Regions from separate parts of the uncultured Paraglaciecola sp. genome, predicted to be linked through region 4. Evidence: predicted binding sites of a transcription regulator. Region 4 holds the regulator's gene; each other region holds the start of a gene.
The links. Region 4 encodes ArgR, which controls arginine synthesis, uptake and breakdown. Its sites were predicted from a motif close to ANTGAATANNTATTCANT; they were not measured.
Positions count from the first base shown of each region.

Region 1 (8,211 bases), on a different contig from region 4:
ATTATCTACGGCTGTAGGATGACCTTCGGTATTAGTTTGTTGTTGGTAATGGTCGCTATGCTTCTAGGTGTAGGTTTAGGAGCATTGGCAGGCATGAGTAAAGGATTCCGCTCGAGTTTTCTTAATCATACTTTAGACTCCATTCAAGCGATCCCAACTTTGCTCATCGCCATCATTATTATTGCCATTTTAGGTCCAGGATTAGTCAATAGCATGTGGGCTATAGCTTTGGCACTGACACCTCAGTTTATGCACCAAACTCGCGACTTTATAAGACATGAATTGTCTAAAGAATATATTATGGCAGCTAAACTCGACGGTGCCAGTAAAGCACATATTTTTGCCCACTCCATATTGCCTAATATGGGTGAGATGTTAGTGGTTCAAGCCACCTTAGCTTTATCAATTTCTATTCTAGACATTAGCGCTTTGGGATTTCTCAAATTAGGTGCACAGGCACCCGCTTCAGAACTAGGTGCAATGCTATTGGAAGGTATTGAGGTGGCTTACATTGCCCCTTGGACGATTGCACTGCCCGGTGGAGCATTGTTTATGATGATGATTTCTATCAACTTGGTAGGGGATGGTTTGCGCTCAGCATTTAGAAATAGGTTATTGCACTAATGGTCTTGCTTGATATCAAAAACCTAACCTTAGAAATTGATATATCAGCAGGATGGGTAAAGGCGCTTGATAAAATAAACATGGTGATCCATGAAGGTCAAATTCATGCCTTAGTCGGTGAGTCAGGATCAGGGAAAAGCTTAATAGTCAAAGCCATTGTTGGGGCACTACCTAAGCGCTGGCGAATTACTGCTGACCGTATGACATGGAAAGGACAAAACCTATTGACTATGTCTGCGAAAGCTAGGCGAAAGCTTATTCGTAAAGATATATCAGTGATCTTTCAAAACCCTATTGAGTCACTCGATCCATCATTGACCTTAGGACAGCAGCTAAAAGAAATGCTTCCAAGAGACAAATTAACAAAAACGTGGTTTTGGCAGCGCAACGACGAAAAACAAGCATTGGCGATTAAACTGCTGCATAAAGTAGGCATTAAAAATCACCAATTATGTCTAACTAGCTATCCACATCAAATTGCCAATGATGTGGTCCAGAAGTTTATGATTGCAATGGCGTTGGCATCTGAGCCTAAATTAATTATTGCTGATGATCCCACTAGAGGGATGGAAGTTACTTCAAAGACACAAATATTAAAGTTACTCAGTAAAGTCAATCAAGTAAAAGGTATGAGCCTTTTGTTTGTTAGCCACGACTTATTAGCTATATCCAGTATGGCCAGTTATATGACTGTTTTATATTGTGGGCAAACAATTGAAAGTGGTGACTTGAAACAACTAAAAAAACGTGCATTTCACCCTTATACTCAGGCGCTATTAGATAGCGCACCAAGCTTTCGTAAAGACCTCCCACCCAAATCTCCTCTTAGCTCATTAGATGGCACTATCCCTACTTTGCATCATTTACCCATAGGCTGCAGATTGGGCCCAAGGTGCCCGAGAGCTCGCAAAGAGTGTGTGGCAACACCCCAAATTAGACGGGTTCATACGCATTTCTACAGTTGCCACTTTCCTCTTCATTGGGATGCTAAGTAATGGATCTTATCAATCTTGAAGCTTTAACCTTTCAAAATAAAACAAAAAGCATGTGGTCAAAAAGCAAGGTAACTTTTGATTTAGGACCCGTCAGTTTTAATGTTAAAGCAGGCGAAACCTTAGCTATTGTCGGCAATAATAGCTCGGGTAAGTCCTTGCTGGCTAAACTACTTGTAGGTTTAGAAACACCTAAAAGTGGAAAAATATTTATGAATGGAGTGGAACTAAATAAATCAAATATTAGTGTCAGATGCCATGATATTAGAATGATTTTTCAAAATAGTCATGAGTCCCTCAATCCTGGGTTAACATTGGGCACCATTTTGGAAGAACCGTTGCGTCTCAATACTAAACTTAATGGTCAACAGCGCAAGTCGCTAATAGAGCAGACTCTTAGAAAAGTGGGGTTAATGGCAGAACATCAGTTTTTTTATCGGCATATGTTGTCTGATGGGCAACGCCAAAGAATAGCCTTAGCCAGAGCGCTAATACTGAACCCAAAAGTGATTGTTGCAGATGAACCCTTTGCAGCATTAGATCCATCTGTTCGCTCTCAAGCGGTGAACCTACTAATGAAATTGCAGCGTGATTTAGGGCTAGGTTTTATCTTTATTTCCCACAACCTAGGCATTGTTAGACATATATCTGACAAAGTGATCATCATGAAATCTGGAAAAGTAGTGGAATCAGGGAAAACTGATGCCATCTTTAATTGGCCTAAGAATGAATATACAAAAAAATTAGTTGATTCTCATCAGGCATTAATTAATGGACAAAATAGTCAACGCTGAAAAACTTAAGAACTGATTTTAGAACTGATAGTGCTAAATAAAAAATCACTTAACACCATCGAGCTAGTTTATCCTACTAAGGCCAACAATATACCAGCAGCTACAGCCGAGCCTAATACACCGGCCACATTAGGCCCCATAGCATGCATCAATAAGAAGTTATGATGATTTGCTTCCAGTCCAACCTTATTCACCACTCTGGCTGCCATAGGCACTGCAGATACGCCAGCAGCACCAATCAATGGATTGATTTTTTGACTACTCAGTTTACTCATTGCTTTTGCCATTAATATACCTGCTGCAGTACCAATAGAGAAAGCTATAGCACCCAGTGCCAAAATACCTAAGGTTTCAACAGTTAAAAATTTATCAGCCGATAATTTAGAACCAACGGCTAACCCCAAAAAGATTGTCACAATATTGATCAATTCGTTTTGAGCGCTGTTACTTAACCTATCGACTACACCTGACTCTTTCATCAAGTTACCTAGACAGAACATTCCAACCAAAGGAGTGGCAGTAGGTAAAAACAGAAGACAAAGAAAAAGTACCGCTAGGGGAAAAATTATTTTCTCTCGCTTAGATACTATCCTAAGTTGAGGCATTTCTATTTTTCTTTCTTCTTCGCTAGTTAATAAGCGCATGATAGGAGGCTGAATAATAGGCACTAAAGCCATATATGAATAAGCGGCAACCGCAATAGCGCCGAGAAGATCAGGCGCTAACTTAGAGGCTAAAAATATCGCTGTAGGCCCATCAGCACCACCAATAATAGCGATGGCAGCTGCATCTTGCAGTGAGAACTCGAAGCCGGGCACCATGTTCAAGGCGATAGCGCCAAACAGTGTACCGAAAATGCCAAATTGTGCTGCAGCACCCAATAACAACATTCTAGGGTTGGCAATCAAGGCGCTAAAGTCTGTCATAGCTCCCACCCCCATAAAAATAAGCAAAGGGAAGACTCCTGTGCCTATACCCACATCATAAATAAGGTAAAGTAATCCACCTGGATCACTAAACCCAGCCAACGGAATATTGGTTAAAACGGCACCAAAACCAATTGGTAGCAACAATAAAGGTTCAAACTTCTTAACAATAGCTAGGTAGAGTAGTAATGCGCCAACGCTCATCATGATCACCTGACCTAACTCGAAGTGAGCCAGAGAGGTGCTTTGCCATAATAATTCGAGCTTTCCCATGTGTATTTCTTATCCTATGAACAATAAAGATTGACCCGTTTGCACAACATCACCTTCTTTAGTTGAGATATTGGATACCACACCAGATATAGATGCTCGAATTTCTGTTTCCATTTTCATAGCTTCCATGATGATAACTACGTCACCTGAATTGACTACATCACCGTTTTTGACCAACACTTTAAAAATGTTTCCTGTCAATGGTGAGTTTAATGCTTGGCCTGACTCAGAAGGTGCTCTATTTGCTTGTGGCTCAGGTAAAAAATGAGGCGCCGCTTGCACATTTGTTAATTCACCACTTTGAGCAACCTCGACCTCAAATATTTGACCGTCAACACGAACAGAATATGCCACCGCGCCAGGGGTTTGTGATTTAGGTGAGACCACGGTATTTGTGACAACTGGTGATGTTTCAACAGGTGCAGGCTCGAATGCATCAGGGTTATTTCTATTTTTAAGAAACTTTAAGCCAATTTGTGGAAATAACGCATAAGTCAACACGTCATCGACCAAATCATCTGCTGTTTGGATAGATTCTTTTTTGGCAATATTTTTAAGTTCGCTGGTAAGCGCAACCAGCTCGTCTTCTATTAAATCTGCTGGGCGACATGTAATGGCATCTTTACCGTCTAATACACGTAGTTGCAATTTTCTGTTAACGGGTGCAGCAGTCGCACCATATTCACCTTTAAGAACACCTGCGGTTTCTTTACTGATGCTTTTGTAACGCTCACCTGTGATTACGTTAATAACAGACTGAGTGCCGACAATCTGAGACGTCGGTGTTACCAAAGGAATAAAACCAAGATCTTCTCTTACTTTTGGAATTTCAAGAAGCACCTCATCCATTTTATCTTCAGCACCCTGCTCTTTTAATTGGCTTTCCATGTTAGTCAACATGCCACCAGGAACCTGTGCTATTAAAATACGTGCGTCAACACCTTTAAGACTGCCTTCGAACTGTGCATACTTTTTACGCACATCACGAAAGTAACTAGCAATCTCAGTAAAAGCGGGTAATGCCAACCCCGTATCACGCTCAGTACCTTCGACAATTGACACGATAGTTTCTGTCGCCGTATGACCATAAGTCATACTCATTGAGGAAATAGACGTATCTATTATGTCAATACCCGCATCAATCGCTTTTTGGTAGGTAGCTGTGCTCAAGCCAGTTGTTGCATGACAATGCATGGCAATAGGCACATCGATAGATTCTTTTAATCTCGTCACTAACTCTTCGCATTCGTAAGGTTTGAGTAAACCAGCCATATCTTTTATACAAATTGAATGCACGCCCATATCTTGTAATTCGTTGGCCATATCTAACCACGTTTGCAAGGAATGAACAGGTGACACAGTGTAAGACATGGTTCCTTGAGCATGTGCACCTTGTTTAATGGCCGCCTTAACGGCAGTTTGTAGATTACGAATATCGTTCATCGCATCAAATATGCGGAAAACATCAACGCCATTCGCGTGGGCTCGCTCCACAAACTTTTCAACCACATCATCGGCATAGTGGCGATAACCTAGAAGATTCTGGCCACGCAACAGCATTTGTTGCTTAGTTTTAGGCATGGCCTTTTTAAGCTGACGAATACGCTCCCATGGATCTTCTCCCAGATAGCGAATACAAGCATCAAACGTTGCCCCACCCCAAGTTTCTAGAGACCAATAGCCAATATCATCTAATTTACTTGCAATAGGTAACATGTCTTCCAGACGCATTCTGGTCGCAAACAATGATTGGTGAGCGTCACGCAATACAACATCTGTAATTGCTAATGGTTTACGCATGGTGATACTTCCTTAAAATATTAAATTAGTGTGACTTTCTATGCTCAGTGATAGCTGTACTTATTGCAGCTACCACTTTTGGTGACACGCCTTGGTTATTGATAAAAGAGCTGTGACTAGGGGCTGTTTGGTTTTGTATAGTCTTTAGCGACTCATCAGGAAAAAATTTGTTTATCCAAGCAATAAGAGTAATTGCACCAATTAGCGTTGATAAAAACAAAAACACCACTACCATTCCAACTAATAATAAATTAGCGGCTTCAGCAAGAGCATTTGCGACTTCAGGTTGCATACAAACGTTATCTCAATAATGAAATCTCAATAAGTGATAAGTATCATGCAGCTTGATAAAACACAACAAAACAACAAGAGGAAAAGTGCATAAAGAATAAGAAAATATTCGGATATAGTGAATATTTACCCAAATATGCAAAATAATTAACAAGCGACTTACATAGAAATTTACAAGCCAATAAAATAGTTTAATCCAATTAGCTAAACATTAACGACAAAAGTAATCTTCTAAAAATAAAAAAGCCTACAAATAAATCTGTAGACTTTAATGTGTGGTGCGCGTGGAAGGATTCGAACCTCCGACCGCCTGGTTCGTAGCCAGGTACTCTATCCAGCTGAGCTACACGCGCATACACTGTTTGCGTAAAGTATATTCAATCTTCTAACACAATATAGAAAGTGATGGTGCGCGTGGAAGGAGTCGAACCTCCGACCGCCTGGTTCGTAGCCAGGTACTCTATCCAGCTGAGCTACACGCGCAATACTGTTATAATAAAACCCAATGGCGGAGAGGGAGGGATTCGAACCCTCGGTACGAATAAACGTACGGTTCCTTAGCAGGGAACTGGTTTCAGCCACTCACCCACCTCTCCGGAACTTGAATCTTTTACACATAATAGGATGGTAGCCTATTCGACTAATCCAGATTAACTACCTTCACCACAAGCTTTAAGGCCCTTGACTTAAGATTAACCTCTCCTAAATGAGGAGCAGGATTTTACCGATCCACATGAGTATGTCAAACACTTTTTATGAAGTTAATGATGGCTTGCTGGCATTTTAAACGATTATTGATTAAGTGCTTATTATTTGTCAGATATGAACAATGTCACAGATTAATCTAAGCTAAAAACCAGACATAAAAAAAGCTGGTTACCCAGCTTTTTTTATGTCCAAAACCGACTAGTTTTCGTCAGTACTTTCTACATTTTCATGGGCAGCAAGTTGAACATTCTTTTCAGCTTGGATACGCATGTAAATTTCTTCACGATGCACAGATATTTCCTTAGGCGCATTTACACCAATTCTTACCTGATTTCCTTTTACACCTAATACTGTCACTGTGACATCATCACCGACCATTAGGGTTTCACCAACACGACGAGTTAAAATTAGCATTATATTGCTCCTTTATCCGTTAAAATTACTGTTCCCTCACTAAAATTAGTGTAAATCAGCAGCATAGCCATTAGATTTACCCAGTCGGTTTTTCCCTATTTTTGTTGTCACCACAAAAAACAACCGAAAAATTCTTATCTTTTAATTTCTACTTTTTCTTATATTATTTATAACTTTTCTTGTAACCAATCTTGCACTGAATTAATGGCTGAGTCTAAGTTTTGCGGTTGGGTTCCGCCAGCCTGAGCCATATCAGGGCGACCTCCTCCTTTACCACCAACTTGTTGAGCAACAAAGTTGACCAATTCCCCTGCCTTAACCCTAGACACTAAGTCCTTGGTCACACCGACTATTAAGCTTACTTTACTTTGTTCAGCTATGCCTAAAATAATTATTGCGCTACCTAACTGGTTTTTGAAATCATCGACCATAGCTCTAAGAGCTTTTGCCTCAACACCCTTTAATACTGTACAGAGCACTTTCACACCTTTGATTTCATATAACTCCGACAACACATCTGTAGCAGCACTATTGGCTATTTGTCGTTTAAGCTTTTCTAATTCTTTCTCTATTATTTTATTCTGATCAAGTACATGTTCTATACGACCAGTTAAGCCTTGAGGATCTATTTTTAATAGACTAGCAATTTGACTTATTTGCTGCGATTGACTTTGAACTGCATCTAACGCTTTTCTCCCAGTAACCGCCTCTAATCTTCTGACACCTGCCGCAATACCGCTTTCTGAAAGAATCTTAAAGAATCCAATATCGCCAGTTCTATTAACATGCGTACCACCACAAAGTTCCATTGAAAATCCTCCCATAGATACTACGCGAACATCTTCTGAGTACTTTTCACCAAATAACGCCATTGCACCTGCAGACTTTGCTTCGTCCAAATTCATTAATTTGGTATCAAGGCAGTGGTTGGAACGAATGTGCTCATTAACTAACTTTTCAACACTTTTAAGTTCCTCATTGGTAACAGCTTCAAAATGTGAAAAATCAAAACGAAAACGCTCGTCCGACACCAGTGAACCTTTCTGGTTTACATGCTCGCCCAAGACTTGTTTTAAAGCAGCATGCATAAGATGCGTGGCACTGTGATTTAATTTTATAGCTTCACGGCGCTCAAGATCAAACTCAGCTTGCACAATATCACCCAGTTTAAAGTCTGAATAAGCCGTCCCCATGTGAGCAATTGCATTACCCAACTTAACCGTGTCTCTGACTTTAAAGCTGCCATTAGCAGTTTTAATTTCGCCAGAATCTCCAATTTGACCACCTGATTCAGCATAAAAAGGGCTCTTATCAAGAACAATAATACCCTCATCACCTTTACTTAATTGTTCTACTTCATGACCGTCAACAAACAACTCAATAACTCTA
Region 1 is NZ_CALSOK010000008.1:87,168-95,378, reverse strand. Features, by position in the region: gene Q0Y52_RS06770 (ABC transporter permease subunit) at 1-624, shown strand, start outside; gene Q0Y52_RS06765 (oligopeptide/dipeptide ABC transporter ATP-binding protein) at 624-1,619, shown strand; gene Q0Y52_RS06760 (ATP-binding cassette domain-containing protein) at 1,619-2,410, shown strand; gene Q0Y52_RS06755 (sodium ion-translocating decarboxylase subunit beta) at 2,479-3,609, opposite strand; gene oadA (sodium-extruding oxaloacetate decarboxylase subunit alpha) at 3,619-5,409, opposite strand; gene Q0Y52_RS06745 (OadG family protein) at 5,435-5,701, opposite strand; tRNA gene Q0Y52_RS06740 (tRNA-Arg) at 5,977-6,053, opposite strand; tRNA gene Q0Y52_RS06735 (tRNA-Arg) at 6,107-6,183, opposite strand; tRNA gene Q0Y52_RS06730 (tRNA-Ser) at 6,207-6,296, opposite strand; gene csrA (carbon storage regulator CsrA) at 6,607-6,822, opposite strand; gene alaS (alanine--tRNA ligase) at 6,990-8,211, opposite strand, start outside.
Region 1: the regulator ArgR is predicted to act here: its motif matches at 5,818-5,835, upstream of Q0Y52_RS06745 (OadG family protein).

Region 2 (8,211 bases), on a different contig from region 4:
AAATGATAATGTAGGATCTTTTTCTTTTAATGCTATCAATGCGTCTAAAACCATCATGTCTTGGCCTTCTGCGACCTCCAACTGATAGTCTTGCATACGAGGAGCGTTATCAACATCGGGGTTATAACGGTAAACGGAAAGATTTAATTGCATGGTTGTTGCTCCTAGTACGTTCTTGCTTTTGGTGGGAAGGCTTCACGCAATGTTGGTGACATATTCACTTCACGTTTCATCATTGATTTTGTTTCAGGTAAGTAAACAGAATGACACAACCAATTTTTGTCATCTCTATCGGGGAAATCAAAACGACTATGAGCTCCACGACTTTCCGTTCTAAAATTAGAGGCGACAGCTGTGGTGTAAGCCGTTTCCATCAAGTTATCTAATTCAAGGCACTCGATACGCATAGTGTTGAAATCGCTACTCTTGTCATCTAAGCGTGCATTGTCTAATCTTTCACGGATATCGCCAAGCTCTTTCAAGCCTGATGCCATTGAATCACCTTCGCGAAATACTGAGAAGTTTAATTGCATGCATTGCTGCAAATCTTTCTTGATTTGAACAGGATCTTCGCCTTTACCTACCTCTGAGTTTTCCCAACGGTTAAAGCGCACCATTGCCGCATCAACATCATCATTTGACGCTTCACGGGCATCGATGCCGTCAATTGCTTTACCAAGATGCAATCCGGTTGCACGACCAAATACCACTAAATCTAATAATGAATTGCCACCAAGTCTGTTGGCACCGTGAACAGATACGCAAGCAATTTCGCCACAAGCAAATAAGCCTTTAATAGGTGAGGTTACACCGTTTGCATCCATACCGAGTGCTTGCCCATCTACATTGGTGGGTATACCACCCATCATGTAGTGACAGGTTGGGATCACCGGGATGGGCTCTTTAATTGGATCGACATGAGCGAAAGTACGAGATAATTCTAAGATACCAGGCAAACGAGACTCAAGTACATCTTTGCCCAAGTGATCGAGCTTCAACTTACAATGTGGACCTTGTGGACCATCAAAGCCGCGACCTTCACGAATTTCTGTCATCATTGAGCGAGCCACTACGTCACGGCCAGCTAAATCTTTAGCATTGGGTGCGTAACGCTCCATAAAACGTTCACCGTCTTTATTAAGAAGATATCCACCTTCGCCACGACATCCTTCAGTGACCAAGGTACCTGCTCCTGCAATACCTGTTGGGTGAAACTGCCACATTTCCATATCTTGCATAGGCACGCCCGCACGAAGTGCCATACCTAAACCGTCACCAGTATTAATATGTGCATTAGTGGTCGAAGCATAAATACGCCCTGCACCACCTGTTGCCAGTACTACCGCTTTAGACTTGAAATAAACCACTTCACCAGATTCGATATCAATGGCAGTACATCCAACCACATCACCGTCTTGGTTTTTGACTAAGTCAAGCGCATACCACTCGCTGAAAATTTTGGTCTTGTTTTTAACATTTTGTTGGTAAAGCAAATGTAACAATGCGTGACCTGTTCTGTCTGCTGCGGCCGCAGTACGAGCGCCTTGCTCACCACCGAAGTTTTGAGATTGGCCACCAAAAGGACGTTGATAAATTTTACCATTTTCAAAGCGAGAAAAAGGCAGTCCCATATTTTCCATTTCAATAATGGCTTCTGGACCTGTTTTACACATGTACTCGATTGCATCTTGGTCACCGATATAATCAGAGCCCTTGACCGTATCGTACATATGCCATTCCCAGTTATCTTCATGGGCATTACCCAGAGCAACCGTTATTCCACCCTGAGCCGATACTGTATGTGAACGTGTAGGAAAAACTTTCGATAAAAGGGCACACGACTTGCCCGATTCGGTAATTTGTAGAGCTGCGCGCATACCCGCGCCACCAGCACCGATGACAACTGCATCAAATTCATGAACAGGAAGACTCATTTACACACCCCACAAAACGAATAAACCAACTACCACATAAATAGAGGCTGTCAGGTTGATAATAAATTGAATAAACGCACGCAAACCTGGTGCTTTAACATAATCGGTTAAGACCTGCCACATACCAATGCGGATGTGAAACATAATCGAAACCAATGTAATAAACGTGAAGACTTTCATCGCTAGACCAGAGAACAATTCGTTCCATACTGCATAAGTGATGTCTGGAGTAGCGATAAAATACCACCCCATAAACAAAGAAAATGCAGTCATAATCAAAGCGGTAGCACGAGTAGTGACGTAATCTTGTACACCGTTACGTTTTAAACTTGCTTGACCCGTTACCATAATACAACTCCTACTAAGATTGTTAAGATGATCCATGCGGCTATAATCGCTTTAGCGCTTATATCACCGGATTGTAGTTCTTCCCAATAACCCATATCCATTATCATGTGACGCACACCGCCTAACACATGGTACGTCAAGGCAGAAATGGTGCCTATGGCAACAAACTTACCTAGAGGACCAGCCATTTGTTCTTGAACGAGAGCATAACCCTCAGGTGATGATACAGACATAGCCCAAGCCCAGATCACAAACATCATTGCAAAAAACAATGCAACGCCTGTAATACGATGAAGAATGGAGGTAATAGCTGCAGGAGGAAAACTAATAGTATTGAGTTGTAGGTTAACTGGTCTTTGTTTTTTCACGTTTATCACTCTTATATACCCGTAGGCAATTAAAACATTTCGGCTTATAACATTTCACATGTCAAATTTTGCTGAAATTCAATTTCTTTTCCCTAAGTTGTTACTACTTTGTTAAAGAAAAGTTAAGTATGAATAATCTTTCCTATATCATATGTAATGTGCCCGCGAAGTATATCCAGCCATTCAAATAAATACAATTATTGTTCCTTATTTAGAGTTATAAGTATTAAGTGTGGTTATCTTCGATAATTGCAGGTTGATGTATAGCTATACGAAACATAACCAAGCTATTCCAAAATTTTATTTGCATTGGAGGAGCCAAAAAGGTGAAGATTAGCGTATACAATAATTGATATTTATTGAGCGGAAATGCATTAAAATTGACATCATAAGTCAATTTAAGTTCCAATAGCCGCAATTTCCCCCCCAGTAAACAGCAAATAGGCTGTTTATCGAACACAAAACGATTCTGAGGAGAACAGTGTATGGCAGATAACAAAGCCATTTTAAAAGCGGGTGACAAAGAAATCGAACTTCCGATTTTGTCAGGCACTGCAGGCTACGATGTAATAGACATACGGTCTCTAGGTGCTAATGGGTATTTCACCTATGACCCCGGATTTATGGCAACTGGCTCATGTGAATCATCGATTACTTACATTGATGGTGCCAAAGGTATTCTGTTACACAGAGGTTATTCCATTGAAGAATTAGCCCGAGATTCAGATTATATTGAAGTGGTTTACATGCTCTTGCATGATAAAACCCCTACTTCTGAAGAATACAAAGAATTTAAAGACATCATGACCCGCCACACTTTAGTTCATGACCAATTACATAACTTTTTTAGAGGATTTAGAAGGGACGCCCATCCTATGGCCATGTTATGTGGCACTGTGGGTGCTATGGCATCTTTTTACCATGATGATTTGGACATTAACGATCCTGAGCAAAGATTACGTAGCGCGTATCGTTTAGTCGCTAAAATGCCTACTTTGGTAGCCATGTGTTACAAATACAACATTGGCCAGCCATTTGTTCATCCTAAAAACTCATTGAGCTATGCAGAAAACTTCTTAAATATGATGTTCTCTGTACCTGCTGAAGACTACAAAATTAGCCCTGCAGTGGCTAAGGCAGTTGATAGAATATTTATATTGCATGCTGACCACGAACAAAATGCATCAACCTCTACGGTGCGTTTGGCTGGCTCTTCAGGTGCTAACCCTTATGCTTGTATTGCTGCGGGTGTTGCCTCTTTATGGGGACCCGCTCACGGTGGTGCCAACGAAGCTTGTTTAAACATGCTTGAAGAAATAGGCACAGTTGATCGTATTCCTGAGTTTATTGCTAGGGCTAAAGATAAGGCTGACCCATTCCGCTTAATGGGCTTTGGTCACCGAGTTTATAAAAACTTCGATCCACGTGCCACTGTGATGCGTGAAAGTTGCCATGAAGTACTCGCTGAGCTTAATATCGATGATCCATTACTGAATGTAGCAATGGAGCTTGAACGTATTGCTTTGAGTGACCCCTACTTCGCAGAGAAAAAACTGTTCCCGAATGTAGATTTCTACTCGGGTATTGTCTTAAAAGCGATTGGTATTCCAACCAATATGTTTACCTGTATTTTTGCCTTGGCACGTACAGTTGGATGGGCATCACATTGGCATGAAATGTTAAGCCAACCAGGACAAAAAATTGGTCGTCCTCGCCAGTTGTATACGGGTGAAGCTCAACGTTCATATAATAAAATAGATAAATAATATTTTATTTATTTTTAAAAAAGCGAACTTAAATGTTCGCTTTTTTTTGCATAAAATAAAAGCCTGCTTCTGTGCAGGCTCCATATTGATTTACTTATCAATAAACCACACTTGATTATTTTTGATGGGTATTTGTGGTTATAACAATCACAACATTAAGAACTGATAATGTCTCATATAGGAAAATTAAAAGGGTCGTGGTCAACTTAAAGTCTGCGATATTTCACTCTAAGGCTTTGCCAGATGTTGTTTTACCTTTTCATCAAGTTCATCTTGCCAGACAGGGGGCATTTCTGTTTTAATTTTTAATAACAACTGCTGTGCTAGCTTTTTGTTGTTCTTATCACTCAACGCGATAAAGGCGGCTTTTGCCCAAAGATAACTCTTCGCCAGCCATTCACTTTGCGGTTGCTCGGCTTGCGTAAATTGCTGCCAATATAACGCTGCGGTGGTCAAATAGGCCTTTGATATCTCCTTGCGGCGGCCATTTCATAAAAATACAAGGCCTGCTTTGGGTCGCGATCCATGCCAATGCCCTGTGCATAAAATTGTGCCAGCAAATAAGCAGACTCTGCGGACTTTGCGGTTGCTGCTTGATGCAGCCAATTAAAAGCCTGCTGATAATCTTACTTAAGGTAAGTCCCATTAAAATACCACTTGCTGTATCACCACACATATATTGATATTCACGGTAAAATGAATACTACGTATGAAACATCAATCCACAAGTATCTAAAACCGCATTGACTTTCTTATCAACGTTGAGCACACAGAATAATCATGAGTTCTTTAGGCAATCACAGTCAAAACATGCCCAAAGGTATCGCTTAGAGATTGATTGATTGATTGATTGATGATTGATGATTGATATGAAAGAGTGGATTGTACTGGCTGATGTATTCAAGAGAATAAAACAGGCCATATAGCGCAACATCACAGTACTATTCTAGAGCAACTAGGTATCAATACTGAGCAATGACTCACCACAGAGTTTGAACAAGACTTTGGGCAGTAAACATATGCTGCAGCCATTCAAACAACACATAGACCAACGACGACTACCCAGTATGGCCAGAGCCATTATTCTACTAAAACACGCCTTGATAGTCTCACCCAATAAAAAGAAATATTCTTCTTCTCAATCTAGGTGTGTAAGGCTTCTACCCACCTAATAAATAAGTTGACTTTAATAATCACGGAAAATGAAAATACAAACAACCGTGTATTGTTTAGTTGATAAATTTAATCACCAAATGCTTTGCATGATCCCCATTTTCAACTATCTTTATGGTTTTTTTATTATTTGTGAAAGATGCCTCAGTCTCTGCGCCATCAATTTGAACTGAGCCTAGTCTGCAAGTTCTTTTTCAATTTCATCGATTAAACTTTTAAGCATGATTTTTATCTGTGTTAAATCATGGCTCTTGGTTTTAATACTGGTTTCAAGTTTGGCTGCTTTTTGGCCTACTGTTTTAAAACCAAACAATTGGGCCGCACCGCACAGGCTATGTGCTTGTTTGGCGAGCTGCCCCAGATCGTTATTCTCGCCGTGTAAAATAAATTGCTGGCGCTCTGTGACTAGACTGTTTTTAAACTCAACAACTAGATCTGACATATCCACCTTACCCAGAGCCTTATCGACCTGCAGCTCTACCTCGTCGTCATCGCCAGCGAAGTATTTTGTCAAAGTGGCGATCAAGTGCTGTCTGTCCAGAGGTTTTTGAAGGTAGCCATCAAACCCTAAGCGCTTATAGTGTTCGACTTCATTAGCCATGGCATTGGCGGTGAGGGCAATAATAGGACAAGTACAACCCTGAGCACGCAATGATTGATAGGTCTGGATCCCATCCAAATTGGGCATTTGAATATCCAGTAAGACAAGGTCTGGCAAATGCTTCTTATAGGATTCAAGCGCCTCAAAGCCATCATTAGCGGTAAAAACACTCAGCCCTAACTTGGTGAGTAATCTGTTGATGATACGACGGTTTTCAGGGTGATCCTCTGCCAATAGGACGTTGCCCCTGAACACCTGTTCAGAGGATAAAACATCATTATTAGGTTGTTTCTGAACAGGCTCAGCCTCAGCAGAAATATCACTAAAAGGCAATATAAAGGTAAAGACACTGCCCTGACCCAATTTACTTTTTACCGTTATTTTCCCTCCCATCAATAACGCCAACTGATGAGAAATATACAACCCCAAACCGGAGCCACCGAATCGCCGCTTAATATTGTTATCCCCTTGCGTAAAGCTAGTGAATATCTGCTGTTGTTGACTCTCGCTGATACCAATACCACTGTCTTCCAGGGTAAAAATCAACTTATTTTTTAAAGTACAAACATGAAGAGAGACATGGCCTTTGAAAGTGAACTTAAGGGCATTAGAACACAGATTAATCAATATTTGCTTTAGGCGTAGGCCATCCACATTGACGATAAAAGGTACAGACAAGTCATCATCTAGGGTAAAAGACAACCCTTTGACTTTGGCTTGCAAATCAAACATCGTATTAATATTTCTAAGCAACTCATGCAAGTCTTGTGGCACCAACTCCAGTTCAAACCTATTTTCTTCGATTTGAGTCAAATCCAGTATGTCGTCAAGTAAGGCCAATAGATACAGGCTACTGTCATGAATAATGGCCACTTCTTTATAAATTACTTCAGGCGCGACTTCCCGGCAGATAATGGCTTCAGCCTGACCGATTACTGTGGTCAGTGGGGTACGTATCTCGTGACTCATTTTAGCTAAAAACTGAGTCTTTATTTTATTCGCCTCAGCTAACTTACTCGACTCCAATGCGATGGACGCAGTTTTTTCAGCGATTTGTCTTTCGACCTTAATCACTGAACGTTTGTGTCGCTGAAGATAATAATTAATCCCCAGCAGTACTGAGCACAGATAAACAAGATACATCCACCACTGCTGCCACCAGGCGGTTGCGATATAAATGTTGATGGCTAATTCGTTCTCATACCAAAGGTCTTTTTTAGCGGCTGCTCGTACTTGAAAGGTATAATCGCCACCCGCTAAATTGGTGTAGGTCGCGCTATTATTATTGCCATTTTCTATCCAGTATTGATCAAACCCATCCAATTTATAGCTATACTGAATTTTGTGTGCGTGCATTAAGTCCATTGTTGCAAAGTCAAATTTCAGGTTGTTTTGCTGATGTGTAAGCCTGATACCAGCATTTTGTGCAGTAGCTATATTGTCATCTCGCTCAGAGCCCAATACTTCAAAATTTGTGAGGTGAATGTCTTCGGTTAAGGCAGGTTCTGAAATGTGCTGAGGGGTAAAATAATAAATTCCCTTTCTAGTAGGTAAATATATAGTGTCATCTTTAATACTGGCGGTCGGAAATAAAAAATACCGAGCGTTTGGCAGTCCATCCCGTTTGTTAAAATGCTGCAGGTCGCCATTATTGGGATTAAATTTACTGATGCTAACCGGAGTAACTAACCATAAAAAGCCCCTTGTATCTTCATGAATAAAGTGAATCTGTCGGTTGTCGTCGCCAGAAAAATAGCGATTATAGGGTTCATAAGCGGTTAAATTTTCATTGAGTAAATACAACCCTTGACTGGTTCCTACCCATAGGCGTTCTTGACTGTCTTGAAAGATGGAGTGGATGACAGTATCTTCTTCAACACCTTCATTATCGGTTGCAGAGATGAAGGGCAGCAACGTTTTGGTATCTGTAATCTTATGGGTTGTTAAGCCCATATTCGTGCCAATCCACATTCGCTTATCTGGTGCCAGATACAATACAAATGGTATCATTTTGCTTGATG
Region 2 is NZ_CALSOK010000025.1:33,743-41,953, forward strand. Features, by position in the region: gene Q0Y52_RS19135 (succinate dehydrogenase iron-sulfur subunit) at 1-153, opposite strand, end outside; gene sdhA (succinate dehydrogenase flavoprotein subunit) at 165-1,934, opposite strand; gene sdhD (succinate dehydrogenase, hydrophobic membrane anchor protein) at 1,935-2,282, opposite strand; gene sdhC (succinate dehydrogenase, cytochrome b556 subunit) at 2,276-2,650, opposite strand; gene Q0Y52_RS19155 (citrate synthase) at 3,136-4,416, shown strand; gene Q0Y52_RS19160 (hypothetical protein) at 4,645-4,872, opposite strand; gene Q0Y52_RS19680 (SEL1-like repeat protein) at 4,869-5,018, opposite strand; gene Q0Y52_RS19165 (two-component regulator propeller domain-containing protein) at 5,765-8,211, opposite strand, start outside.
Region 2: the regulator ArgR is predicted to act here: its motif matches at 3,019-3,036, upstream of Q0Y52_RS19155 (citrate synthase).

Region 3 (8,211 bases), 120 kb from region 4:
AGCGTTGACCAGAAGTGACAAATGCAGATTGAATAATATCGTGTACCACAGCATTAGTATCAGACGCATCTTTGACTATAAGTGGGTTATTTCCGCCCATTTCCAAGGCTAATATTTTTCCGGGATGTCCAGCAAACTGTTCGTGTAACAATCTACCAGTTCGCGAACTACCGGTAAAAAACAGGCCATCTAATCCTCTATGAGAGGCAAGTGCTTTGCCTGTTTCTACTTCACCTTGAACCATGTTCAATACTCCAGCAGGCAAACCGGCTTGCTGCCAAAATTCTAAGGTTTTTTCTGCAACAACGGGAGTAAGATCACTTGGCTTAAATACAATAGTATTACCAGCTAGTAATGCAGGAACGATATGTCCGTTTGGTAAATGTCCGGGAAAATTGTATGGGCCAAATACCGCCACCACACCATGAGGTTTGTGCCGAATAAATGCTTTACCTAACGGCATGGCATTTTCTACTGTGCCAGTTCTCTCATGATAGGCTTTTTCAGATAAGGTGATTTTACCTATCATAGCGCCCACTTCAGTTGCCGTTTCCCATAATGGTTTGCCGGTTTCTTGAGCGATAGTTAAAGCAAGTGCTTGTTTATTTTGCCCGAGTAATTCGGCAAATTTTTTGACATAAACCAATCGTTCTTCAAAAGTGAGCTTGCTCCAAGCAATAAAAGCCAACCGGGCAGCTTTGACGGCAGCATCAACTTGTTCTTGGGATGCTGATTTAGCTTGCCAAATTATTTTTTTCTTTGCAGGATCAACTGATTGTATATCGTGACCTTCGCCAGCTAACCAGTTGCCTGTGATAAAATGTGTATGCTTATTCATGATTATGTCCTGAAATGAGTAGGAGCAAAGCGAATGTTGTCGCCATCGCTTACACCGAGTGCATCAGCGGCTTGTTGACCAATAGTGGCATGTTCAGTATTAACATCGATAAAGAGTGGCGCACACACGCCACGAAAATCTTGTACTTTAGTATTGATTATAAAAAAGTTTTGTTGATTATCATTAACTTCATCAGTCACCTTAATCTGCATTTTTATACTAGCTTGGGCACTTCGGATGTGTATTAAGTTTGCTTCAACGGTGGGACCCGCATCGAAAATATCTACATAACCTCTACAACTGAATCCCTCATGTTCAAGAAGTTGTAATGCGGGTTTGGTTTTTTCATGTACTTGGCCAATCACTGCTTGGGCTTGTTTGCTTAGCAAGCTTACATAAATTGGATATTTTGGCATAAGCTCAGCGATGAACTGTTTTTGACCAATTCCAGTGAGATAGTCAGCTGTAGGGAAGTCCATCGAAAAGAAATGCTCTTCTAACCATTGCCAAAAAGGTGATTGACCGTTTTCGTCATTAATTCCGCGCATTTCGGCGATAATAGTTTCAGCAAAACGGTTTCTGTGCTCCATCATAAAGAGAAAACGAATCTTGGATAATAATCTCCCGTTTAAGCCCTCTCTAGCACCTTGCCGCAAAAATAATGTGCATATTTCAGAGACACCAGTGTAATCGTTACACAAGGTAAGAATATCGACATTGTTATAAATTTTAAGCTCACGGGATGCATGCACTACCTTACTTAGATGGTAATGATAAAATGCATCGTCCAAACCAACACCGGCTACAATGCCGCTTGTACCCACAACTTCTTGTGTCTCTTGGTCTTGCATCACAAACAGATAACTTTCATCTGCTGGCTTGATTACCTCTTTTGCAAAAGCTTGAACTGACTTGCCTATTTTACTTCTAAGCAAAATTTCATTTACTGGTAACGAAGTAAAACCTACCCCAGATTCTTGGGCAATTTCATTTAGTGATGAATAATCATCCGGATGGATGGGGCGAATAATTTTCATATTCGATTACTCACTTAAAGGAGACGTCGGCGCCGGCTACTTTTGCCACTGCTCGTTCGAAACGAACCAACCCTTCTTGAATATCCTCATCAGGTATAATAAGTGATGGAGCAAAACGCACTACATTAGCACCTGCAATCAAGCACATTAAATGCTCTTCAGCGGCGGCAACTAAAAATTCTTTAGCACGACCAGAAAATTTTTCATTTAATGCTGCTCCCAACAAAAGACCTTTACCGCGAATTTCTGAGAAACAGTGGTATTGATTATTGATGGCTTCTAATCCCTTACGGAAAAGCTGTTCTTTATGTTTTACCCCATTCAACACTTCTGGCGTATTAACAATATCCAAGACTCTTTCTGCTATTGCACAACCTAGTGGGTTGCCGCCATACGTACTTCCGTGAGTACCTACCTTTAAATGTTTGGCAATTTCTGTGGTTGTTAACATGGCGCCAATTGGGAAACCACCACCAAGTGCTTTAGCGGTTGTGAGTATGTCTGGTATTACCTCAAGACCCATGTAGGCAAAAAGCTCCCCAGTACGACCAACACCGGATTGCACTTCATCAAAGATAAGCAGGGTGTTGTGTTTGTCACACAAAGCACGTACTCCTTTTACAAAATCAATAGTGGGACTGATTATGCCGCCTTCACCTTGCAATGGCTCCATCATAACCGCACAGGTTCTGTCGGATATCAATGCTTCAAAACTGGCTAAGTCATTATAATCTACGTGCTCGATACCACCTGGTTTAGGACCAAAGCCATCGGAATAAGCGGTTTGTCCACCGACAGTAACAGTAAAGAAGGTCCGGCCATGGAAGCCTTGTTTAAAGGAGATAATTTGATCTTTCTGCTCGTCAAAGTGGTCAAGGGCAAAACGACGGGCTAATTTTAATGCTGCTTCGTTGGCTTCAGCACCAGAATTGGCAAAATAGACTTTTTCGCAAAAAGTGGCATCGGTTAGTTTTTTGGCTAAGCGAAGCGCCGGCTCGTTGGTTAGAACGTTACTCAAATGCCACAGTTTTTGGCCTTGCTCAGTCAATGCGGATACGAGTTCAGGATGGCAATGGCCCAAAACATTGACTGCAATACCCCCAGCAAAATCGATGTATTCGGTGCCTGCTTGATCCCACAAACGAGAGCCTAATCCTTTTACCGGAATGATTGCTGCTGGGTTGTAATTAGGAACCATTACTTCATTAAATATGTCGCGAGTTACATTCATAATATTGCCTTACTAGTGTCATATCTTGATTTAAAAAAGAGCAGTAGTATGGCAGAAGGTTTGACACTTGTCTTTATGCATGTTGAAAGCAAAGCGCCATTTTTAAAGGGATGCATCTAGTTTTGCATGAAAAGTGAATAACTATTAAGTCGCTGGCAATTTAGTATTCACCGTCAGTATCAAGTAACGCCAATACTGGATGCCGGTATTGGCGTTTTCAACTATTTTAGCGGTGTTGCATGAATATGCTTAAAAAAATTAATCGTTATCCATACTTAAATCAAGTGTTTGCATATCTGTTTTTTTAAGTAATTCTAAGGAGCCTGTTGGCATACGCAGTGTGCGTATGAAATCTTTAGGCTTCTATAAATTGACCAGCTTATGCCTTTTTAACATACGATATTGTGCATGGGTTTTGCCTTGTATTAATACTAAAGCGAGGGGAGATAAGCTAGGCTCATTATGAGCCACTTCAGATATTGCATTAGCGATAACGACCCTCTGCATAAATATTTTATCAATTAAGTCGGCAATAATGTTTAATACGAATTTATCGATTAGATGGTTGAGAAATTGACCAGATGGAGTGATTCCGATCAAAGCAGAATGCTCTTCATATTTTTTTTCACTGAGAGTTCTAATTATGCTTCTCGCAGCACGATCTCAAAAAGCTTGAAATATAGCTTTGACGGACGCCAACCACAGAAGCTATTTGTTTGCAGGAAATAGCCGTTGCTAAGGCTTCCTTCCAAATACTTGATTTTTTAAATGTATTTATTCATGTGCAATAACGATTAAAGTCATCATTTATCTTACATCAATATAACGCAATTTCCACACTGCTACATCAGCGCTCTGGAGATGTTTTTGTTGTAAGAAAATTGTTGAGTATACGATGACCAAATTCGGTTAATAAAGATTCTGGATGAAATTGCACACCAAAAATTGGCAGAGTGTTATGTTCGATAGCCATTACTTCTCTATTTTCTATCCCACCTTGGCTTAACGCGTCATTCTTGCCGTTGTCATTATCACAGCACCATGCGGTTATCTTAAAGCCCTCAGGGATACTCGCTCCATCTAACACCAATGAATGATAACGCGTGGCGACAAACGGCATCGAAACGTCTTTAAACAAAGAGGAGTGGGAATGGTAAATTTTTGATGTTTTTCCATGAAGGATTTGTTTTGCATTAATGACCTTAGCACCAAATACCTGCCCTATTGCTTGATGCCCTAAACAGACACCTAACATTGGGATGACACCAGCGAATACTTTTATTGCTTCTATTGTTATTCCTGAACTATTCGGTGTACAAGGACCAGGAGAAAAAACCAAAAAATTGGGGCTCAAGGAATCTATTTCGGCGCAACAGATTTCATCATTGCGCAACACCACTACCTCTTGTCCCAACTCTTCAAAATAGCGAGCTAAGTTGTAAGTAAATGAATCATAGTTGTCAATCAACAGAAGCATTGCTTATTTTAACCAGTGATTAATCTAAGGGCGTTTAACAAAACCTACCGCTTCGTATGCTTTAGCTAAGGTAAAGGCTGCACGTTGGCTGGCTTTTTCTGATCCTTCACGCATTATTTTATTAAGCTCAGTTTGATCGCCCCTCAGCGCGTGATACTTTTGCTGAATAGGCTCTAGTAAGGCAACTATTGCATCGGCCACATCTGATTTTAAATGACCGTACATTTTATCTTCATAACTAGGTACCAGTTTTTCTATTGAGGAACCCGTGGCACATGATAATAGGCTTAATAAATTCGATACACCAGGTTTCTCTTTAGTATCAAAGTAAATGCGTGCTTGGTCGTCCGAGTCTGTGACTGCACGCTTAATTTTCTTAGTAATCTTTTTTGGATCTTCTAATAGGCCAATAAAATTATTAATATTATCGTCTGACTTAGACATCTTTTTTGTTGGGTCTTGCAAACTCATCACTCGAGCACCAAATTCGGGGATATAAGGTTCGGGTATGCTAAAAATGTTGCCATAAACATTATTGAAGCGTGAGGCAATATCTCTAGCCAACTCTAGGTGTTGTTTCTGGTCATCGCCTACAGGTACCTGGTTGGCTTGATATAACAAAATGTCTGCAGCCATTAATACCGGGTATGAATACAAGCCAGCATTGATATTAGACGTGTTTTTCGCTGACTTATCTTTAAACTGAGTCATGCGATTGAGCTCACCCATCTGGGTATAACAATTCATCAACCAAGCTAATTGGGCATGTTCTGGTACATGAGACTGCATAAAAACAATACTTTTAGCGGGGTCAATCCCACACGCTATATATAGCGCTAACCCATCTAAGCAGGCTTGATGCAGGACTTTAGGATCTTGCCTTACGGTTATCGCATGCAAATCAACCAACATATATAAACAGTCATGATCCTCTTGCATATTGACCCACTGACGAAGTGCACCCATATAATTGCCAATACTGAGTTGGCCTGAAGGCTGGCAGCCGCTTAGTACAATTGGTTTTGTCATGTTAATCGGTTCTACTTATAAATAGTGTTGAAAGAAAGGTTAATTAACTAAAGCAAGTTCTGAGCGCATTTGGTTAATCACTGCTTGATAATCCCCATGGCCAAAAATAGCCGAGCCTGCTACAAACATATCGGCACCTGCTTCTGCAATGGCGCGAATATTATCGATTTTTACGCCGCCGTCAATTTCTAATCGAATATCGAAACCTGATTGATCAATTAATGCGCGAGCTTGTTTTAGCTTGTTTAAGCTATTTTGGATAAAAAATTGACCTCCAAAGCCAGGGTTAACAGACATTAGCAAAATATGATGTAATTTATGCATCACATGATCAAGATGTTGTAGTGGAGTAGCGGGGTTAAAAACCAAACCTGGCTGACAACCAGAATCGATAATCAGTTGTAAACTTCTATCCACATGCATTGATGCTTCAGGGTGAAAGCTGATATAGCTTGCCCCAGCATCAGCAAACTGTTTTATCATATCGTCCACTGGTTGCACCATAAGATGAACATCGATATCCGCGGTGACCCCGTGTTTACGTAACGCTTTGCAAACTAACGGGCCAATAGTCAAATTTGGCACATAATGGTTGTCCATGACGTCAAAGTGAACGACATCTGCGCCAGCACTGAGCACGTTGTCTACTTCTTCACCTAACTTGGTAAAGTTGGCGGATAAGATAGACGGGGCTATTAAATACGGTTTCATCAATTTCCTTGCCAGCAAAAGACGTTACTTTACAGAAAAATCTAAATAGACAAAAGGCTCCTCTTTGCACCAATGTTGACACATTGTCCTTTTATGGTGCATTAGAAGTATTCAAATGCTGTGGGAGTGTCTTGCAAAACATCTTCTTTTTTAAATAATTATTAATGAAAACAATAGGATAAGTGATTTTTATTAAGTGGTGTTTGGTTGGGAAAATTTAGGCATCAGATTTGCGTTATTCAGTAAATAAAACAAAAATAATCTGTCACAAAACTTAATTTAATTACTGAAAACACAATCGGAGTACACACATGAAAACTTTAAAAATTACTGCTATGGCCACCGCCGTTTTAATTGCATCTAGTGCCAGTCAAATCGCGTCAGCAGAAGGTAGTGTTAGCGCAAACGTTGGTTTTGTTTCTGAGTATCACTTTCGTGGTATCCAACAAATAGGTAGTGGCTCGGCAAGTGCCGGTCTGGATTACGAAAACGGAGGTTTTTATCTAGGTACTTGGGCTGCAGATGTAGATGACGGACTAGAAATCGACTTTTATGCTGGTTATGGTATTGAACTCGATAGTGGTTTGTCTCTTGGTGCTGGTGTAACAACCTACCAGTACACCGGAGATTTTGATAGTGCCTACAATGAATTGAACCTCAGTGCTGGTTTCGGCATGTTCAGTTTAGAGTATAGTATTGGTACTCAAGATGATGACGCAGATTTAGGTATTTCAGAAGCAGATTATACATTTACCGGTGTTACAATAGAGCATAATGGTATCTCTGGTACTTTTGGTTCTTGGGGAGATGATTTTTCAGGTGAATACTTTGAAGTAGCATACGGTACTGAAGTTGGTGGTTTCGATGTGGGTGTAGGCGTAATCTTCAGTGGTTCTGATCTTGATGATGACGAAGCCATGTATTTCTCACTTAGTAAATCATTCGAGCTTTAGTCTTGGTTTAATGAGTTAGTTTTTTAAAAGGCGCATTTAATGCGCCTTTTTTACATCCATAGGTTAACGATGGAGTGCCGAACATTTCAGGTGAAGTGCAGTTGTCGCTTGGTGGATTACAGGTATAATATAACCAAGTATGATTAGGCGGACATCATTATGAACAGGAAGTCAAAATCGTTGTTAACCCTGTGCGGAATGACGTTAAGTGGTATAGCTGCGGTAGCTATGTTGAGTTTTTCTCAGGTCTCATTGGACAGCAAAAGTATGTTTTGTGGAGATCTAGACAATGTTGTCCTAGATCAGCAGCTACCTGTTAGTCATCCTGTAAATAGATGCGCTACAGAACAGTCCCAAGGCGTGAGTTGGTCGCAATGGTTTTCAGGACGCTCTAGCTCTTACCAATTCCATTTTATTGATTTACTTGAGTTATTGTCACGCTCAGGAAATCTTGAGGCCTAGCCCCAGTTAGCCTACTTGATAGAGTGCTAATAGTTCAGCTACTTTTAATCTAGTATTACCATTTCGACTGATAAAACGACTGACCTGAAGTTTAGTCAGCTCAGCACCTTGATAAATATCTCTTGTAAATTCAGTATCGTGATTGCTAACCAACACTGGAATATTGCGATCGTAACCTGTGCGCCGGGCCAATGATGCAAGTTTAATTTGGTTATCCAAAGTAAATCCACCAGTAGCATAACTATTGAACATAGCTGTTTTACTAATGGGTGCATAAGGAGGGTCGCAATATATTACTGAGCCTTTTCGTGCCTTTGCGAAAACCTTTTCAAATGATTCACATGTAAATGTTGCTAGTTGGGATTTCTCTGCAAAGTACACTAGCTCTTTTTCTGGGAAATAGGGCGCTTTGTACCTGCCAAAAGGCACATTAAATTTTCCGTTATTGTTATAACGGCATAACCCATTGTAGC
Region 3 is NZ_CALSOK010000014.1:147,014-155,224, forward strand. Features, by position in the region: gene astD (succinylglutamate-semialdehyde dehydrogenase) at 1-838, opposite strand, end outside; gene astA (arginine N-succinyltransferase) at 841-1,875, opposite strand; gene Q0Y52_RS14300 (aspartate aminotransferase family protein) at 1,886-3,106, opposite strand; gene Q0Y52_RS14305 (hypothetical protein) at 3,470-3,706, opposite strand; gene Q0Y52_RS14310 (aminodeoxychorismate/anthranilate synthase component II) at 3,954-4,583, opposite strand; gene trpS (tryptophan--tRNA ligase) at 4,608-5,612, opposite strand; gene rpe (ribulose-phosphate 3-epimerase) at 5,652-6,323, opposite strand; gene Q0Y52_RS14325 (TorF family putative porin) at 6,635-7,276, shown strand; gene Q0Y52_RS14330 (hypothetical protein) at 7,436-7,738, shown strand; gene Q0Y52_RS14335 (Dam family site-specific DNA-(adenine-N6)-methyltransferase) at 7,745-8,211, opposite strand, start outside.
Region 3: the regulator ArgR is predicted to act here: its motif matches at 3,239-3,256, upstream of Q0Y52_RS14300 (aspartate aminotransferase family protein).

Region 4 (8,211 bases):
ATTCGCGCTCATCGATGGATCCCTTTTTAACCTACTCGGACAATCGAGAACTGAGAGAAAAAGTATGGAAAACCTACTACAGCCGAGCGAATAACGGTGATGAATTTGATAATAACGCACTCATCAAAAACATCCTCACTTTACGTAATGAACGTGTTGCACTGCTAGGTTACGACAACTACTCGCAATGGCGCCTAGAAGATCGCATGGCAAAAAACCCAGAAAACGCCATGGATTTGATGAAAAAAGTGTGGCCAGCAGCAATAGCACGTGTCGAACAAGAGGTTGCCGATATGCAGGCAATAGCAGATACACAAGAAGCTAACATTAAAATAGCGCCCTGGGATTATCGCTATTACGCCGAAAAAGTCCGCAAAGACAAATACTCTCTTGATTCTGATGAAGTCAAACAATACCTGCAATTGCATAAATTACGTGAAGCTATGTTTTATGTAGCAGGCCGATTATTTAACTTTGATTTTACGCCTGTACCTGAAGGTTCCGTGTCAGTATTTCATGAGGACGTTAAGGTGTGGGAAGTCAAAGACAAAACGTCAGGTGAACATATTGGTCTGTGGTACTTAGACCCATTTGGTCGCAAAGGAAAACGTTCTGGCGCTTGGGCCACCACTTATCGTAGTCATACAACCTTTGATGGTAAAAAGACGGTACTTTCCTCTAATAATTCTAATTTTGTGAAAGGGTCAGAAGGTCAGCCAACACTCATATCTTGGGACGATGCAGAAACTTATTTTCACGAATTTGGACATGCCCTGCATTTCTTATCGGCCTCGGTTGCTTACCCTACCTCACATTCTGGGGTGCGAGATTACACTGAATTTCAATCTCAGTTACTGGAGCGTTGGTTAACAACAGACGAAGTCATCAATAACTACTTGGTGCATTACAAAACGGGTGAACCTATTCCTGCTGATTTAGTCGCCAAAATTAAAAAAGCCGCCACCTTTAATGAAGGCTTCAAAACAACTGAATATATGGCTTCAGCCATCATGGACTTGTTATACCACACCACAGATCCTGCGTTAATCGAACCACAGAGCTTTGAAAAAACACAGCTAACCGCTCTGGGTATGCCCGAAGAAGTGGTGATGCGCCATCGCAGCACTCAGTTTGGTCACGTGTTTTCGGGTGAAGGTTACTCTTCTGGCTATTATGGCTATATGTGGGCTGAAGTGCTCACTTCTGACGCAGCAGAAGCTTTTGCCGACGCACCAGGTGGCTTTTACGATAAAGACGTCAGCAAAAAGCTAGTCGATCACTTGTTTTCTATTCGTAATGCTATGGATCCCGCCGAAGCTTATCGTCTATTCCGTGGACGCGACGCCAAAGTGGAAGCCTTGATGCGAGATAGAGGTTTTCCCGTTACTCAGTAACATATCAATCATGTCAAAGCATTAAGAAAGGTATGGGCTCCCTTCTACTGAAGGGGGTTCATTCATAATAAAGCTTAACAACCTGTTTATGCTCAGCTCACCATAATTAACCTGAACTCTAGATAATTAGCTAGCGACTTAAATGCCACCCTCGTCACACAAAATAACAATAATTGCTTTGGTCTAGTTAAAACCCTCTTCAGCAATTTGCTTTAACGCCTTTTCAAAAACGTCAGTAGGCTGACCACCACTGATCAAATGTTTATCATTCACTATCACTGCAGGCACTGAACTCACCCCAGCGGCTTGATAAAACTGTTGCTGCTTTCTCACGTCAGATGAGTACTTATCTGAATCCAATACCTGTTTAGCTTGTGCCACCTCTAATCCAATCTGTTCAACAACAGATAACAGTTGCTGATGATCACTAGGGTTACCATTTTGCTGAAAATATAAATCAAATAGCGCTAACTTTAATTCAGTTTGTTTGCCTTGTTCATGAGCCCAATGCAATAAACGATGCGCATCAAAAGTATTGTAAATACGACCACCACCACGATTACCAAATTCATAACTTACAGACAAACCCCGTTCTTTAATGGCTGCACGATTTTGATCACTCTGTTCAACAGTAATGCCATACTTTTGAGTGATATGTTCAGTAATTTCTTGACCTTTTTTTGGCATCTGTGGATTAAGCTCAAAGGGTTGCCAAGTTATATCGGCTTGAATATCTGGGGCCAAATTAGCTAAAGCTTGATTCAATGCTTGATAGCCGATGATGCACCAAGGGCAAGATACGTCGGATACGATGTCGATTTTTAAGTGCTTATTCATAGAGTCATCATTAAAATATATTTATGAGTGTGATGAGTAGATCTGGGGGAACCAGAAGTGATAGTCAAGGGCAATGGATAAAGCATTCAATTGTTGATACCCAGCAGACTCACTAAAGCCTTAATATGTATAGCCGCTGTATTCACCAAGCATCTGTGTTTTTGACACTTACCCCCGGTACATTAATTGCTGCACAGTTGAGCGCTATTTCTTGTCTTTGGTGGGCAATAGTAATGGAGTGCGGAAAAGATTGTCCTCATATCATTCAGTTCTTTTATCACCATATGCTGAACAAACTTTAAAAAACCGAAGCTCTTTGATAATGACTTGTTTACCCTAAAGCTGACGTTAACACTGCAAACAACAGCACGCAGGTTGTGAGGCATTTTTGCTGGCTTTTTGTTTTAACAAAAACAGTGACAACCTTCATGCATCAGCTTGATTTGCTTTGTTATAATTTTATCTTACAACGCCTGATTCGATAGCAAACGATTCATTTTTAAAAATGCCATAGCTGAAGTCATAAACTTAAACCCCATATTAAGATAAAAACTTCCTTTACTTGGATTCGCATAAATAATTTTTGCTATATCCATTAGAAGCATCAATTCGCTTGGCATACTGGTCCACAACAGCGGGTATTTGAATACCTATGAGAAAGCCACCAAAACAATATGATCCTTAAATAGTCTGCACATAGTTTTATCATTTACATACTCACAAACGGCTAGCCATACCTTTTACGTATTAAATTAGCTTGATGCTAAGTAAATCAGCTCCTATAGTAAACAAAAGTTCTGGGGTGGGGATATGTCTTTGTTAAAATTAATCTTAAAAGTGTCTATATTATTGTCACTGTCGTCTAGCGGATTGTCACAGGCGCAAGAACAACAACCTGAAACGAATATTAGTACACAAAACTGTCCAGAAGTTTTTTATACATTGCCACTATACCCTAATGCCAAGTTCTGCCAATTATTTGCGGAAGAACTACCTGCCAGTATGTCTTATTTTGCTGTCAGTGATCAACAAACTGCAAAGGCGTTTTATATCGAAAAACTAGGGCAAGCCGAAGATGAAAAAATGCTTAAAGGCCGTATTGTGCTTCAATATTCTAATGGTCAAAAAGTAGTAGTGATATCTAAGGACGGTCAAGGAAGTCAGATCGATATCTTAATAAAATCTGCTGATTAACGATATACCTCAAGTTAATCTAATATTTTCTAAAGCTCTAATTCAAAAGTCTCATTGATATCACGCCGTTGGCACTTTTTTTGCCTATTCAAGAAAAGACTAACACTTAGTCAATTTTCTGACATTGGCTTTTGGAGATATCATGGAACTAGCGATTGTATTGATGATGTTACTGATCATGGTAGCTGTAGGCGCGATGAAACTGCATGAACCAGGTTTAGCATTTCCTTTTAAAAAAAAGGTAACTTGTTTACACCCGTTGAACGTACGTTTTTCGGACTTATCGAAGAAGCGGTAGGAAATGAATTTCGAATCTTATGCAGAGTGAAGATGGGCGATATTTTAACTATTCATCAAAGCACAGATAAGAAAACCAGTAAAAATGCACCTTCGCGAGCAGGCAGCAAACATCTTGATTTTGTGCTTTGTTCCAAAGACGATATGTCACCTATTATTGCGATTGATCTAGTCCACAGCAGTGGTAAAGATGGCTAGAAAGCTCAGCGTGAATTTTATTTAAGTGGCGCCCTTGATGCGGCACATATTCCCCATGTTAGAATAAAAGTGCGTTCTGGCTATAAACCACAGGATATTAGAGAATGTATTCAAGCTAAATTACCTAAGTCTAAGATTAAGCGACTAATCGCGCCTACACCTCAAAATGGCGGTAAGTTAATGCCCGCGTTTGCCAGACAAGCCAAACCCACAAGACCGATCCAAACGAATAAAACGGTCACCAGTCGCCCCATCGCAGCTGCGTAAAATCATCTAAAAAAAGCCCCTTGAGGTATACCTCTGAGGGGCTTTTTTATAAGCGCTTACTTAAGCGATTATAAACCTAACCTTTGACGAAATTAACACCCATAGCGATATCACTTCGTAAGCCGTCTAGCATTGCGTTCTTAGCATTTTCTTCAAATTCACTCAACTCACCGTAAGATAAAATTTCTTCTACACCATTTTTACCTAAACGTACTGGGTGAGCAAAAAACTCAGCGTCTTCACTATTGGTTTCAACGTAAGTGTATTCCACAACGTTTTCGCCGCGCATAGCATCAACCAAAGACAAACAGAACCTTGCAGCAGCATGGCCCATAGATAATGTTGCTGACCCGCCACCCGCTTTAGCTTCAACTACTTCAGTACCTGCATTTTGGATACGAGTCGTTAAACTTGCTACTTCTTGATCCGTAAACTCTACCCCTTTAACTTGTGACAAAAGAGGTAAAATAGTAGTACCAGAATGTCCACCAATAACGGGAACATGCAAGTTAGCTGGGTTTAATCCTTTTAAATTACCGACAAAGGTTTCTGAACGGATAACATCTAAAGTGGTCACACCAAACAATTTATTTTTGTTGTAAACACCTTTGGCTTTTAACGCTTGTGCTGCAATGGCAACAGTCGTATTCACTGGATTAGTAATGATACAGGTACAAGCCTCAGGACAATTATCAGCAATAGCATCAACTAAATTTTTAACGATACCCGCATTGATGTTAAACAGATCAGAACGATCCATACCTGGCTTACGAGGCACACCTGCTGGTATCAACACAATGTCACAACCGGTTAAAGCATCAGCTAAATTATCTTTTCCGTAACCTTGTACTGTTACATCGGTGGGGATGTGGCTTAAATCCACCGCGACACCAGGAACCACTGGAGCAACATCATACAAAGATAGCTCAGAGCCTGCTGGCAGTTGAACTTTTAATAATAATGATAACGCTTGACCGATACCACCGGCTGCACCTAATACGGCTATTTTCATGATTCTCTCCTGTGAAAAGCGTTCTGCTTTGCAATAATCAAAGCTAACATGGATGTAATATATAAGATTTCAAGAACATATTATTATACTAGGGTCTTGCTCGATTTAATAGCTAGCTATGATTTATCATATATTCGTCATCATTGTTTTTGCAGGCAAATTGCTTAAACCTATACAATACGGCAAAATACAACTACCAACTCCATTATCGAGTGCTTTATGGCAACCACTAAACAAGACATACTGATTAAAGCATTTAAAGACATCCTAAAAACAGAAAGTTTTGGATCGCAAGGCGATATAGTTGAAGCACTAAAATTGCAGCAATTAGATAATATCAGTCAGTCCAAAGTCTCCCGTATGTTAAGTAAATTTGGCGCGGTTCGTACTCGTAACGCATGGGGAGATATGGTTTATTGCTTGCCTCCTGAATTAGGTATGCCCACAGCAAAAAGTCCCCTCAAACAACTTGTATTAGATATTGTACATAACAATGTAATGGTGATTATTCGCACCAGTCCAGGCGCAGCCCAGTTAATTGCTCGATTATTAGACTCTTTAGGCAAAAAAGATGGCGTGTTAGGCACTATTGCTGGCGATGACACAATATTTATTGCACCCGCCGATGTTAGTAATATCGAAGAAACTCGCAAACGAGTCGAAGCATTATTTGAAAACGTTTGAAAATGTATAAAAAACATATTGGCTTTGCCTTTAATATATTCGCATTAGGGCTATTTTTCCCTGGCATATTGCTGAGTATGTTTTCCTTTAATATGGAAATGGCGGCCAATCTTAGCGGTTCAAGCCTTACCTCATCCTTAATAGATAAAGAATTGTCGATTATGGCCACCATTAGCGAACTATGGGAAGACCAAAGATTGCTAGTCGCAGCACTGATATTCGTATTTTCAGTGTGTATTCCACTATTAAAAACAATACTGGTTTGTGTTGCCTACTTGACTCAATCACTACAAATTGAAAAAAGACTCATCAACTTTGTGGGGGCCATAGGTAAATGGTCAATGGCGGATGTGTTTGTCATTGCCATTTTCCTAGCAATTATGTCTACCAACCACGCAGAAACCATTACTTCTGAACAATTTAGCGTGTTTGGATTTAAGATTGCTTTAGATATCAGTACTCAAACTTTATCTGCTGCTGGGGAGGGGTTTTATTACTTTACCGCTTACTGCTTGTCGTCGTTGATTGGCACCCAGATAGCAAGCTCTGCAATTAAACGTAAGCCTGTAACTTAAAAACTAAGACTTTTAAGTTACAGTCTTAAAAATGAAACTAATCTTGACCATGACCTGCCTTAAGTTATACTAGTGAGCACTTAACGTCTGCTTAAATGATCCTAAACAAAATCTAACGGGTATTAAACTTTTCTCATAGCAGAAGAATCATTATGAATCAACAAATATTGTCAGTACTCATTATAGTTATTAGCTTTACACTTTTTGCTTGCGGGGGGAGTGGTTCGCAGACACCAAGTTCTCCGCCCATACCCAGTATTGAAGAACCAAATTGGATAGCTGGGCAATTCTCTAACGATTCAGTTTATAAAGATCTTTGTGCCGTCCCAAGAACAGGCCCAGATAGCAACGGCGATACCTTTTTGGACTCTCAAGGTACTAGCATGCATGAAAAGATGTGGCTTCGCTCTTGGACTAACGATACTTACCTTTGGTTCAACGAGATAGATGATAACAACCCTGCAGCATTTTCTGTGGCTAATTATTTTAGCCAGCTGAAAACCGATGAACGCACAGCATCAGGATCGTTTAAGGATAACTTCCATTTTTCCCAATCGACCGAAGACCACAACCAACGAACACAAAGCGGGGTTGCTTCTGGGTATGGCATCAGCTGGGAATTTGTGAGTTCAAGTTCCCCACGGCGTTTGATTGTGCGTTTTACAGAGCCGGACTCCCCTGCTGCCATCGCCGGCGTTCTTAGAGGTTACGAATTGAAAAAAATTGATAATATTGACTTTGTGAACACCAGCGACCAGGTCGACATCGACCAAATTAATGCGGCGTTGTTCCCATCTGATCCGGGTCAAACCTTTAACTTTGTATTTTCAGATGAAACTAAAAAAGACGTCTTAGAGAGCACCTTAACTTCACAAAATATTGAATTACAAACCGTACAAAACGTTAAAGTTATAGACACAGATATAGGCCGGATGGGCTATATGCAGTTCAATTCATTCATCCGCACAGGACAACAGGAATTGATTGATGGGTTTCAGCAATTTGTTGACCAAGGTATTACTGAACTGGTTATCGATCTGCGTTACAACGGCGGTGGTTTACTTGCGATGGCCTCACAAGTCGCGTACATGGTGGCTGGCAGCGCACAAACCAATAACCAAACGTTTGAAACATTACAATTCAATGAAAAATATCCTAATAAAAACCCTGTCACTGGCGACACATTACAGCCCACACCTTTCTACACTAGAGAAATCGATTGGTCTACCAATCAGTTTACAAATAATACGTTACCTTCTGTAGATTTGACCCGAGTGTTTATTCTGGCAACAGACAATACCTGTTCAGCTAGCGAGGCGGTGATAAATGGACTTAGAGGCATTGATGTTGAAGTGGTATTAATCGGCGATACTACATGCGGCAAGCCTTTTGGGTTTTATGCCACAGATAACTGCAGTACGACCTACTTCACCATTCAATTTCAAGGCGTTAACGCAAAAGATTTTGGGGAGTATTCAGAAGGATTTAGTCCAGTCACCAGCCCAATATTTGATGACGAATTACCGGGTTGTAGAGCAGCGGACAATTTCACCCAAATCCTTGGCAACGTAGACGAATCATTACTAGCATCGGCAATCAGTTATGCAGAAACTGGCTCATGCCCAATCCAAAATAAACCTGCCGGTAAAGTAACGATAAAGGCAGCAAACATCCAAGGCCCCGGTATTGCCATTCAGACACCCAATACCCTTTTAGAATCGATAAGGATTTTGACGCCTATTAGCGAGCCAAC
Region 4 is NZ_CALSOK010000014.1:29,637-37,847, reverse strand. Features, by position in the region: gene Q0Y52_RS13765 (M3 family metallopeptidase) at 1-1,394, shown strand, start outside; gene Q0Y52_RS13760 (DsbA family oxidoreductase) at 1,578-2,231, opposite strand; gene Q0Y52_RS13755 (hypothetical protein) at 2,790-2,873, opposite strand; gene Q0Y52_RS13750 (hypothetical protein) at 3,042-3,425, shown strand; partial or broken gene Q0Y52_RS19575 (DUF2726 domain-containing protein) at 3,568-4,187, shown strand; gene mdh (malate dehydrogenase) at 4,264-5,199, opposite strand; gene argR (transcriptional regulator ArgR) at 5,419-5,883, shown strand; gene Q0Y52_RS13720 (paraquat-inducible protein A) at 5,886-6,458, shown strand; gene Q0Y52_RS13715 (S41 family peptidase) at 6,611-8,211, shown strand, end outside.